One region of the Xanthomonas citri pv. citri genome, then DNA from elsewhere that is predicted to be linked to it. Evidence: predicted binding sites of a transcription regulator. Region 1 holds the regulator's gene; each other region holds the start of a gene.
What was found. Region 1 encodes HrcA, which represses chaperone genes, less so after heat shock. Its sites were predicted from a motif close to TTNGCACTCNNNNNNNNNGAGTGCNAA; they were not measured.

Region 1 (3,274 bases):
AGCGCCGACCAGCACTTCGCCGTCCTTGGTGTAGGCGACGATCGAAGGCGTGGTGCGATCGCCCTCGGAGTTTTCGATGACGCGGGCCTTGCCGCCGTCCATGATCGACACGCACGAGTTCGTGGTGCCGAGGTCAATACCAATGATCTTGCCCATGGATACGCTCCTGATGATTCTGTAGCTGTGTCCGGCGACGCCGGGTCTGGCTGAGATGTGGGGGTGGTGCGCAGGTGTTCAAGCCACCGGCGCACATCTGTGTTTCATGCCTGCGCCTGGCAGTTCAGCCGGCGCTGCGGTTCAGTCATGCTTGGCCACGACCACCAGGGCCGGGCGCAGCAGGCGGTCGTTGAGCAGGTAGCCCTTCTGGAACACCTGCACCACATGGCCCGGCGCGACGCCCTCGGCCTCGCCCTGGCTGATCGCCTGGTGCTGGTCCGGGTTGAACGGCTGGCCGACCGGATCGAGCAGGGTCAGGCCGTTGTCCGCGGCCACCTTGAGCAATTGCTTGTAGGTCATGTCCAGGCCATCGCGCAGCGGGCTGGGCTCGGTACCGGCGGCGGTGAGTCCCGCGTCCAGGCTATCGAACACCGGCAGCAGCTCGCCGAGCAGCTTCTCGTTGGCGAACTTGCGCGCGTTTTCCACGTCGCGGGCGATGCGCTTGCGCTGGTTTTCCAGGTCGGCGCGCTCCCGCAGGGCGTCGGCCTTGACCAGGGCGATCTCGCTGCGCAGCGATTCGATCTCGGCCTTGAGCGGATCGGTCTCTGGTGGATTCTGGGACAGGTCTTCGGAGTCGAATTCGGGGTGGTCTTGGTTCATGTGCAGTTCCCGGGCAAGCGGAACGCCCGCCCCAACGTCACCCCGTATATGGGCGCCTGCGCGCGTTTCAAGCAAACACGATCGCGCCGATCGATGCCGGTTATCGCGCGCCGGGCGACTGCATGGCCGCACCCAGCACGTCGGCGGCGGTCTGCACCAGCGGAATCAGCCGGTCGTAGGCCATGCGTTTGGGCCCGATCACCCCCAGCACGCCCAGCACCTGGCCATTGGCGGCGTAAGGTGCAGTGACCAGCGAGACGTCTTCCAGCGACACCATGCCGGTTTCCTCGCCGATGAAGATGCGCACGCCCGGGGCCTGGATGGTGCGTTCGAGCAGCTGCAAAATCTCGCGCTTGCTGGCGAAGGCCTCGAACAGTTCGCGCAGGCGATCCAGGTCCGACAGGTCCTGCACGCCCATCAGCCGGGTCTGCCCGGCCATCACCATGTCGTCGGCATCGGCCGGCACCAGCGCCTCGCTGGCCAGCTCCACGCTGTGCGCCAGCAGTTGTTCCATCTCGCTCTTGGCCATGCGCAGCTCGCGCAGCAGGCAGGCGCGGATGTCGGCCAGCGCGCGCCCGGCGAACTGCGCATTGAGGTAGTTGGCCACCCGTTCCAGCTCGGCCGGCTCGTAGGCGCGCCGCGGCTCGATCACCCGGTTCTGCACCTCGTTGTCGGCAAACACCAGGATCGCCAGCACGCGGCGCGCATCCAGCGCCACGAAATCGATATGCCGAAACGCGAACTGCTCGCGGCGCGGCGCGCTGACCACGCCGACGAAGTGGCTCATCGCCGACAGCATCTGCGAGGCGCTGCCCAGCAACGATTGCGTGCCGTTGCCGCTGGCCAGCTCCGCGCGCAGGCGACGTACTTCCTCTTCGCCGGGCGGCTGCATCTGCACCAGGCTGTCGACGAACACCCGGTAGCCATGCGCGGTCGGCACGCGTCCGGCCGAGGTATGCGGGGAGCTGAGCAGGCCCACGTCTTCCAGGTCGGCCAGGATATTGCGGATGGTGGCCGGACTGACGTCCAGGCCCGCATGCTGGGCCAGCGTCTTGGAGCCCACCGGCTCGCCGTCGCGGATGTAGCGCGCAATCAGTGTGCGCAGCAACTGACGGGCGCGGGGGTCGAGCATTGGGGACTGGGACGCGCGCATGGGATCATCCGGTGAGACAGCGCATAGATAATGTCTGGCCCCGGGGATGGCAAGCATCCGATTCCCCGTTTGCCCCTGCCACCCTAAGCTTCCCCAAAGCGTTCACACTCGACCTCATGCTCAGACACCTCTCGATCAAGGATTTCGCCGTTGTCCGTGCCACCGAACTGGAATTCGGGCCGGGAATGACCGTGGTCTCGGGCGAAACCGGCGCCGGCAAGTCGCTGATGGTCGACGCGCTGGGCTTTCTGTCCGGCCTGCGCGCCGACAGCGGCGTGGTCCGTCATGGCGCCGAGCGCGCCGAACTGTCGGCCGAATTCCAGCTGCCAGCCGAGCATCCCGGGCTGCGCTGGCTGGCCGACAACGAACTCGACGACGAGGCGCAATGCCAGCTGCGCCGGATCATCCGCGCCGACGGCGGCTCGCGCGCGTGGATCAACGGCCGTCCGGTCACCTCCTCGCAACTGGCGGAACTGGCCTCGAAGCTGGTCGAAATTCACGGCCAGCACGAGCACCAGGCGCTGATGGCCCGGCACAGCCAGCTCGCACTGCTCGATGCCTACGCCCGCAACAGCGCACAGCGCGAGCAGGTGCGCCAGGCCAGCCAACGCTGGCAGGCGCTACTGGACGAGCGCGACGCCCTCTCCGCGCAGGGCGATGTCTCCGACCGGATCGGCTTTCTGGAACACCAACTGGCCGAACTGGAACGCGAGGACCTTGACCCGGCCGCGATTGCCGCACTGGACGTCAATCACCGCCGCCAGGCCCATGCCACCGCGTTGATCGGCGCCTGCGACAGCGTCGCCCAGCAGCTCAACGGCGACGACGGCGCCAGCGCCCTGGGCCTGTTGCAGGACAGCCGCCACGATTTATCGCGCGTGGCCGAGCACGAACCGCGGCTGGGCGAGGTGGACGCGCTGCTGGACAGCGCAGTGATCCAGATCGAGGAAGCGCTGGCCCTGCTCGACCGCGTGCGCGACGACCTGGAGGCCGACCCGGCCCAGTTCGAGGCCATGGAGCGCCGCCTCGGCCGTCTGCACGATCTGGCGCGCAAACACCGCGTCACACCGGACGAGCTGGCCGCGCATCGCGACCATCTGAGCGCCGAAGTCGAGAGCCTGCGCGGCGCCGACGAGCGCCTGCAGCAGCTCGACAAGCACATCGAAACCGCCACCGGCGCCTGGCGCAGCGCGGCCGGTGCGCTCAGCGACAGCCGCACTGCCGCTGCCGAGGCGTTGTCGGCCGCGACCACGGCGCTGATCGGCGAGTTGGGCATGGGTGGCGGGCAGTTCCTGATCCAGCTGC
Region 2 (3,274 bases), 2.4 Mb from region 1:
TGCCCGATGGCGACGGCCTGACCCTGGCGCGCAGCGTGCGCGAAACCGCCGGGCAGGCCTATGTCCCGGTGATCGTGGTCTCCGGCGATGCGCAGCAGCATCTGGTGGAGCGCCGTTTCACCGAATACGTCACCGATTATTTCGACAAGGCGCTGGGCCATGAAGCCCTGGCGACCTTCATCCGCGGCTACGTGCAGCCCGAGCCGGTGGTGGGCGCGACCGTGCTCTACATTGAAGACAGCCGCGTGGTGGCCGAGGCGACCAAGCGCATGCTCGAACGCCAGAGCCTGAAAGTGGTGCACGTGCTCACCGCCGAAGATGCCTTTGCGCTGCTCACCGCCGAATCGCTGGGCCGCACCGAGCGCCGCATCGACGTGGTGCTGACCGACGTGACCCTGAAGGGCGAGCTCAACGGCCGCGACGTGGTCGAGCGTATCCGCATCGACTTCGCCTACGGCAAGCGCCGCCTGCCGGTGCTGGTGATGACCGGCGACACCAACCCGCGCAATCAGTCCGACTTGCTGCGCGCCGGTGCCAACGATCTGGTGCAAAAACCGATCGAAGAGCGCCTGCTTGTGACCAAGGTGTTGTTCCAGCTGCGCCTGGCACGCCTGGAGGATCAGGCTGTCACGCTATGACTGAAGGGGAAGGACGCATCCAGCTGGAACCGTCGTGGAAGGCAAGGGTGGGCGACTGGCTGCTGCGCCCACAGATGCGGGAGCTGTCGGCATTCCTGCGCCAGCGCAAGGCGGCCGGGGCGCGGGTGTTTCCGCCCGGCCCGCAGATCTTCGCCGCCTTCGACGCGACACCGTTCGAGCAAGTCAAGGTGGTGATCCTGGGCCAGGACCCGTATCACGGCGAAGGTCAGGCGCATGGGCTGTGCTTCTCGGTACTGCCCGGCGTGCCGGTGCCGCCGTCGCTGCTCAATATCTACAAAGAGATCCAGGACGACCTGGGGATCGCGCGGCCGGATCACGGCTACCTGATGCCCTGGGCGCGCCAGGGCGTGCTGCTGCTCAATGCGGTGCTGACGGTGGAGCAGGGACGCGCCGGGGCCCACCAGAACAAGGGCTGGGAAGGCTTCACCGATCATGTGGTGGAAACCCTCAACCGCGAGCGCGAAGGGCTGGTGTTCCTGCTGTGGGGCAGCTATGCGCAGTCCAAGGGCAAGGTCATCGACCAGACGCGCCACCGGGTCTTGAAGGCGCCACATCCTTCGCCGCTGTCGGCGCACCGCGGCTTCCTGGGCTGCCAGCATTTTTCCAAGACCAACGACCATTTGCGGCGGCGTGGTCTGAGCCCGATCGACTGGTCGCTGCCACCGCGCAGCGCGCTGGACCTCACCTCCGCCGGCGCCTGAACGACGCTCCCGTACATCCCGTTGCGCAACCAGTTTGTCACGGTTTGCATAGGGGCTTGGTGGTACGGTAAGCCTCGAATTTGGGTGCCGGGCTGTAGAACACCGGCGATGCCAAAAGCCCGAACGTCCTATAAATGGAATGCTGGGAACTCTTTCTGTACCCGGCAGTCCAATAGTTCGACTGCTAAGATGGTGCCTATGAACCAGACTACCTCGACTGCCCTTGTGGCAAACAATCTCCCGATTCCCAGTGCGCTCGGTTCGCTGGACGCCTACATCGGTGCCGTGCACCAGATCCCGGTGCTGTCGGTCGATGAGGAGCAGGATCTGGCCCGTCGCTTTCGCGACGAGCTGGATCTGGACGCCGCGCGCGAACTGGTCCATTCCCACCTGCGCTTCGTGGTGCACGTGGCCCGCGGCTACAACGGCTACGGCCTGCCGCTGGGCGACCTGATCCAGGAAGGCAACATCGGCCTGATGAAGGCGGTCAAGCGCTTCGACCCGGACATGGGCGTGCGCCTGGTCAGCTTCGCGGTGCACTGGATCCGTGCCGAGATGCACGAGTTCATCCTGAAGAACTGGCGCATCGTCAAGGTCGCCACGACCAAGGCGCAGCGCAAACTGTTCTTCAACCTGCGCAAGTCCAAGACGCGTCTGGGCTGGCTCAATGCGTCGGAAGTGACTGCGGTTGCCAAGGACCTGAACGTCTCCGAGCGTGAGGTGATGGAAATGGAGTCGCGCCTGTCCGGTCGCGACATCGGTTTCGACGCGTCGTCGGACGAAGACGACGATCACGGCCCGCCGTCGCCGGTGAGCTACCTGGTCGCCAATGAAGAAGATCCGTCGCAGGCGTACGAGCGTCACGACAGCGAAGACAACCAGCTGCAGCTGCTGCGCGAAGGTATGGCTGGCCTGGACGCGCGCTCGCGCGACATCGTCAAGCGCCGCTGGCTGGATTCCGATTCCAAGGTGACGCTGCAGGAACTGGCAGACGAATACGGCGTGTCGGCCGAGCGCATCCGTCAGATCGAAGCGAATGCGCTGAAGAAGATGAAGGCGCTGTTCGTCGCCTGATCCTGTCGGTCTTGCGCGGGTGTTTGCACAGACGGCCCGGTTTTCCGGGCCGTCTGCCTATGTGGGGCTACGCGATTGCTACTCCGGCGAGCGCGCCACCGGCAGATGCCAGCCGTAGCGGATCGCCATGAAGCGCAGGCCGAAGCACACGCCGGCGCCGGTCGCCAACGACCAGGCCTGCGGCACATCCAGGACGTGCCCGACCGCGACCAGCCCGCCACCGGCAAGCGCGGCGACCGCGTACAGTTCGGCCTGCAACACCACCGGCGTGCGCGCCACCAGCAGATCGCGCGCAATGCCGCCGCCGATGCCGCTGAGCATGCCCAGCAATGTCGCGCTCAACGGGGTGAGGTGATAGTCCAGCGCCTTGCTGGTGCCATAGACCGCAAACAGCGCCAGCCCGGCGGCATCGAAGATCTGCACCGGATTGCGCAGGCGCTCCACCGCTGCATGGCAATAGAACCCGGCCACGCCGGCCAGGCAGGCCACCAGCAGATACTGCGGCTGCACCAGCGCGGCCGGCGGGGTGGCGCCGATCAGCACATCGCGCACGATGCCGCCGGACACGGCGGCCGCGCAGGAGAGCACCAGCACGCCGAACAGGTCCAGACGGTTGCGTACCGCCACGGTCGCCCCGCTCAGGGCGAACACGAAGGTGCCGAGCAGATCCAGCAGGAACAGGACAGTTGCCACGGTCAGGCCATCGCATCAGGCCGCACAGCATCGCGCACGGCTTGCGCCGCTGTCATCCGTCCTTGCTGCTGGGGGGAGGATCGTCGGTGGCGCCGCCGAAGATGATGCGCGCGGCGCGCTGGTAGCTCCAGTACGCCATCGCCCAGT
Region 3 (3,274 bases), 1.1 Mb from region 1:
GGTGGCCACGGTGAAGGCGATGGACTGGTTGGCGGCCGGGCTCAGGCCGCTGGCATCGCGGATGGCGCTGGCGGTAATGGCCAGCGTGCAGCGCTCGCCGCCGACCAGGGCGGTGTTGGTGGACAGGCTGAAGCGGGTGCCGCTGGTCGGGTATGTCAATGCCACGTTGCCGGAGCTGGCGCAGCTCAGCGCAAACGCACCGCTGCCCAGCGTCACCGCTTCGCTGAAGCCCACGGCCAGATCGCCGGCGGCCGGGAAGCCGGTGGCGCCTTGCGTCGGTGTGGTGCTGCTGATGGTGGGAGCGCCGGTGCCGCCGCCGCCGTCGCTGCCGGTGAAGGTCTGGCCGCGGTTGCAGGCGCCGAAGGTCTGCGCCGCCGAGCCGGCCCAGCTGAAGTTGGCCGCGCTGCTGCCGGTGCCGGTCAGTTGCAGCGAACTGCCGACCGCGGTGCTGTTGCTCTCGCTCACCGGCAGGTTCTGGCTGGTCACGCCGGCCGCCGGGCCGCCGCTGCCGGTGATGGCGCCTTCGTAACTGAGGAACTGCACCAGCTGCCCGTTGGGGTCGACCAGCGCCACGCCGTCGTTGGGGCCGTTCTGCACGCCGTTGCTGGCGTAGCTCACCGTGGCCAGACGCACCTGGCTGCCGCAGCTCACCACCGTGCCGGCCGGCAGCGTCGTGTTGGCATAGACCACTGCCGCACTGGGGGCAGCGCCGTTGTACAGGTAGATGCGGTAACCGCTCAGCGACTCGCCGGCGGTGGCCACCACTTCCACGCCTTCGCCGCTGTCGCCGGAGGCGCCCGCGTCGTCGTAGTGCAGTTCGTTGATGAAGACCGCCGCATCGGCGGAGGTGGCACCGAGCGCGAACGCGCAGGCCAGGGGAAGGGTGCAACGCAGGGACACGAAACGGGACGGCAACCTCATCGACAGCTCCTTGTGATCGGGGAATGCGTTCCCGACTGTAAGGCGCGCGCATGACAAGCGATGGAACCTGGTTCCATTTCTAGAGCGCTCAACAAACTGCTGCGCGTCTGCCAGGCGGGCGCGGCCGGCGCCGGAACCGGCATGTACCACGCGTACACGCCGGTTCCGCGCGCCGTCCACGCCCACCTGACGACCGCTCGCTCTGTGTTGTCTGCCGCCCTCGGCGTTCGGAGAGAAGCGGTCAGCGAAAAATTTTTGCCGCCAGCCCTTGAAAGCCGCCCACGCAGCACAATCTCTGGCCCGCACCCGCTTTGTCGGGTTTTTTCCGCGCGCTGTGCTGGCAGTCGTCATGTACGAGTGCTAACATCGCCGATAATTTCCAGGCCAATCAAACACTTAAGAGGTCTTCTCTATGAGCATCAAGCCGCTTCACGACCGCGTTGTAGTCAAGCCGATCGAAGCCGACGAAGTTTCCGCCGGCGGCATCGTGATTCCGGACTCCGCCAAGGAAAAGTCCACCAAGGGTGAAGTCGTCGCGATCGGCGCCGGCAAGCCGCTGGACAACGGCAGCCTGCGCGCGCCGGTGGTCAAGGTTGGCGACAAGGTCATCTACGGCCAGTACGCCGGCAGCAGCTACAAGTCCGAAGGCGTCGAGTACAAGGTGCTGCGCGAAGACGACATCCTGGCCGTCATCGGCTGATCAGGCGCTATGCGCCGGGAATCGGGAGTTGGGAATCGGGAATGGGCAAAGCGGCTAGCGTCCTTCGCCATCCCACCCCACCCCGATTCACGCTGTTGATCTACCGATTCCCCATTTCCCATTCCCAATTTCCGGAGTAACAACCAATGGCTGCTAAAGACATTCGTTTCGGTGAAGACGCACGTACCCGCATGGTTCGTGGCGTCAACGTGCTTGCCAATGCCGTGAAGGCAACCCTGGGCCCGAAGGGCCGCAACGTCGTGCTCGAGAAGAGCTTCGGCGCGCCGACCATCACCAAGGATGGCGTCTCCGTCGCCAAGGAAATCGAACTGGCTGACAAGTTCGAGAACATGGGCGCGCAGATGGTCAAGGAAGTCGCTTCCAAGACCAACGACAACGCCGGCGACGGCACCACCACCGCCACCGTGCTGGCCCAGGCCCTGATCCGCGAAGGCGCCAAGGCTGTGGCCGCCGGCATGAACCCGATGGACCTCAAGCGCGGTATCGACCAGGCCGTCAAGGCTGCGGTCGTCGAGCTGAAGAACATCTCCAAGCCCACCACCGACGACAAGGCGATCGCCCAGGTCGGCACCATCTCGGCCAACTCGGACGAGTCGATCGGCAACATCATTGCCGAAGCGATGAAGAAGGTCGGCAAGGAAGGCGTGATCACCGTTGAAGAAGGCTCGGGCCTGGAAAACGAGCTGGACGTGGTCGAGGGCATGCAGTTCGACCGCGGCTATCTCTCCCCGTACTTCATCAACAACCAGCAGAGCCAGTCGGCCGATCTGGACGACCCGTTCATCCTGCTGCACGACAAGAAGATCTCCAACGTGCGCGACCTGCTGCCCGTGCTGGAAGGCGTGGCCAAGGCCGGCAAGCCGTTGCTGATCGTCGCCGAGGAAGTCGAAGGCGAAGCGCTGGCGACCCTGGTGGTCAACACCATCCGCGGCATCGTGAAGGTCGTGGCCGTCAAGGCGCCGGGCTTCGGCGACCGTCGCAAGGCGATGCTGGAAGACATGGCCGTGCTGACCGGCGGTACCGTGATCTCCGAGGAAGTGGGTCTGGCGCTGGAGAAGGCGACCATCAAGGACCTGGGCCGCGCCAAGAAGGTGCAGGTCTCCAAGGAAAACACCACGATCATCGACGGCGCTGGCGATTCGGCCGCGATCGAGTCGCGCGTGGGCCAGATCAAGACCCAGATCGAAGACACCTCGTCCGATTACGACCGCGAGAAGCTGCAGGAGCGCGTGGCCAAGCTGGCCGGTGGCGTTGCGGTGATCAAGGTGGGCGCCTCGACCGAAATCGAGATGAAGGAAAAGAAGGCACGCGTCGAAGACGCCCTGCACGCCACCCGTGCAGCCGTCGAAGAAGGCGTGGTCCCGGGCGGCGGCGTGGCCCTGGTGCGTGCGCTGGTGGCCGTGGGTGACCTGAAGGGCGCCAACGAAGACCAGACCCACGGCATCCAGATCGCCCTGCGCGCCATGGAAGCCCCGCTGCGCGAGATCGTGGCCAATGCCGGCGAAGAGCCCTCCGTGATCCTGAACAAGGTCAAGGAAGGCACCGGCAACTACGGCTACAACGCCGCCAACGGCGAGTTCGGCGACATGGTCGAATTCGGCATCCTGGACCCGACCAAGGTGACCCGCTCTG

Region 2: rpoH (RNA polymerase sigma factor RpoH) is a predicted target of HrcA. The motif match lies at 1,522-1,548, and genes of this name have one in related genera.
Region 3: AMD14_RS03290 (co-chaperone GroES) is a predicted target of HrcA. The motif match lies at 1,259-1,285, and genes of this name have one in related genera.

Annotation. Positions count from the first base shown of each region.
Region 1 is NZ_CP008998.1:1,752,121-1,755,394, reverse strand. It holds gene dnaK (molecular chaperone DnaK) at 1-156, opposite strand, end outside; gene grpE (nucleotide exchange factor GrpE) at 298-816, opposite strand; gene hrcA (heat-inducible transcriptional repressor HrcA) at 917-1,948, opposite strand; gene recN (DNA repair protein RecN) at 2,086-3,274, shown strand, end outside.
Region 2 is NZ_CP008998.1:4,473,789-4,477,062, reverse strand. It holds gene AMD14_RS19720 (response regulator) at 1-638, shown strand, start outside; gene ung (uracil-DNA glycosylase) at 635-1,360, shown strand; gene rpoH (RNA polymerase sigma factor RpoH) at 1,559-2,434, shown strand; gene AMD14_RS19705 (trimeric intracellular cation channel family protein) at 2,513-3,127, opposite strand; gene AMD14_RS19700 (NAD(P)/FAD-dependent oxidoreductase) at 3,180-3,274, opposite strand, start outside.
Region 3 is NZ_CP008998.1:630,939-634,212, forward strand. It holds gene AMD14_RS03285 (endonuclease) at 1-921, opposite strand, end outside; RNA gene AMD14_RS22720 (sX9 sRNA) at 1,063-1,137, shown strand; gene AMD14_RS03290 (co-chaperone GroES) at 1,334-1,621, shown strand; gene groL (chaperonin GroEL) at 1,768-3,274, shown strand, end outside.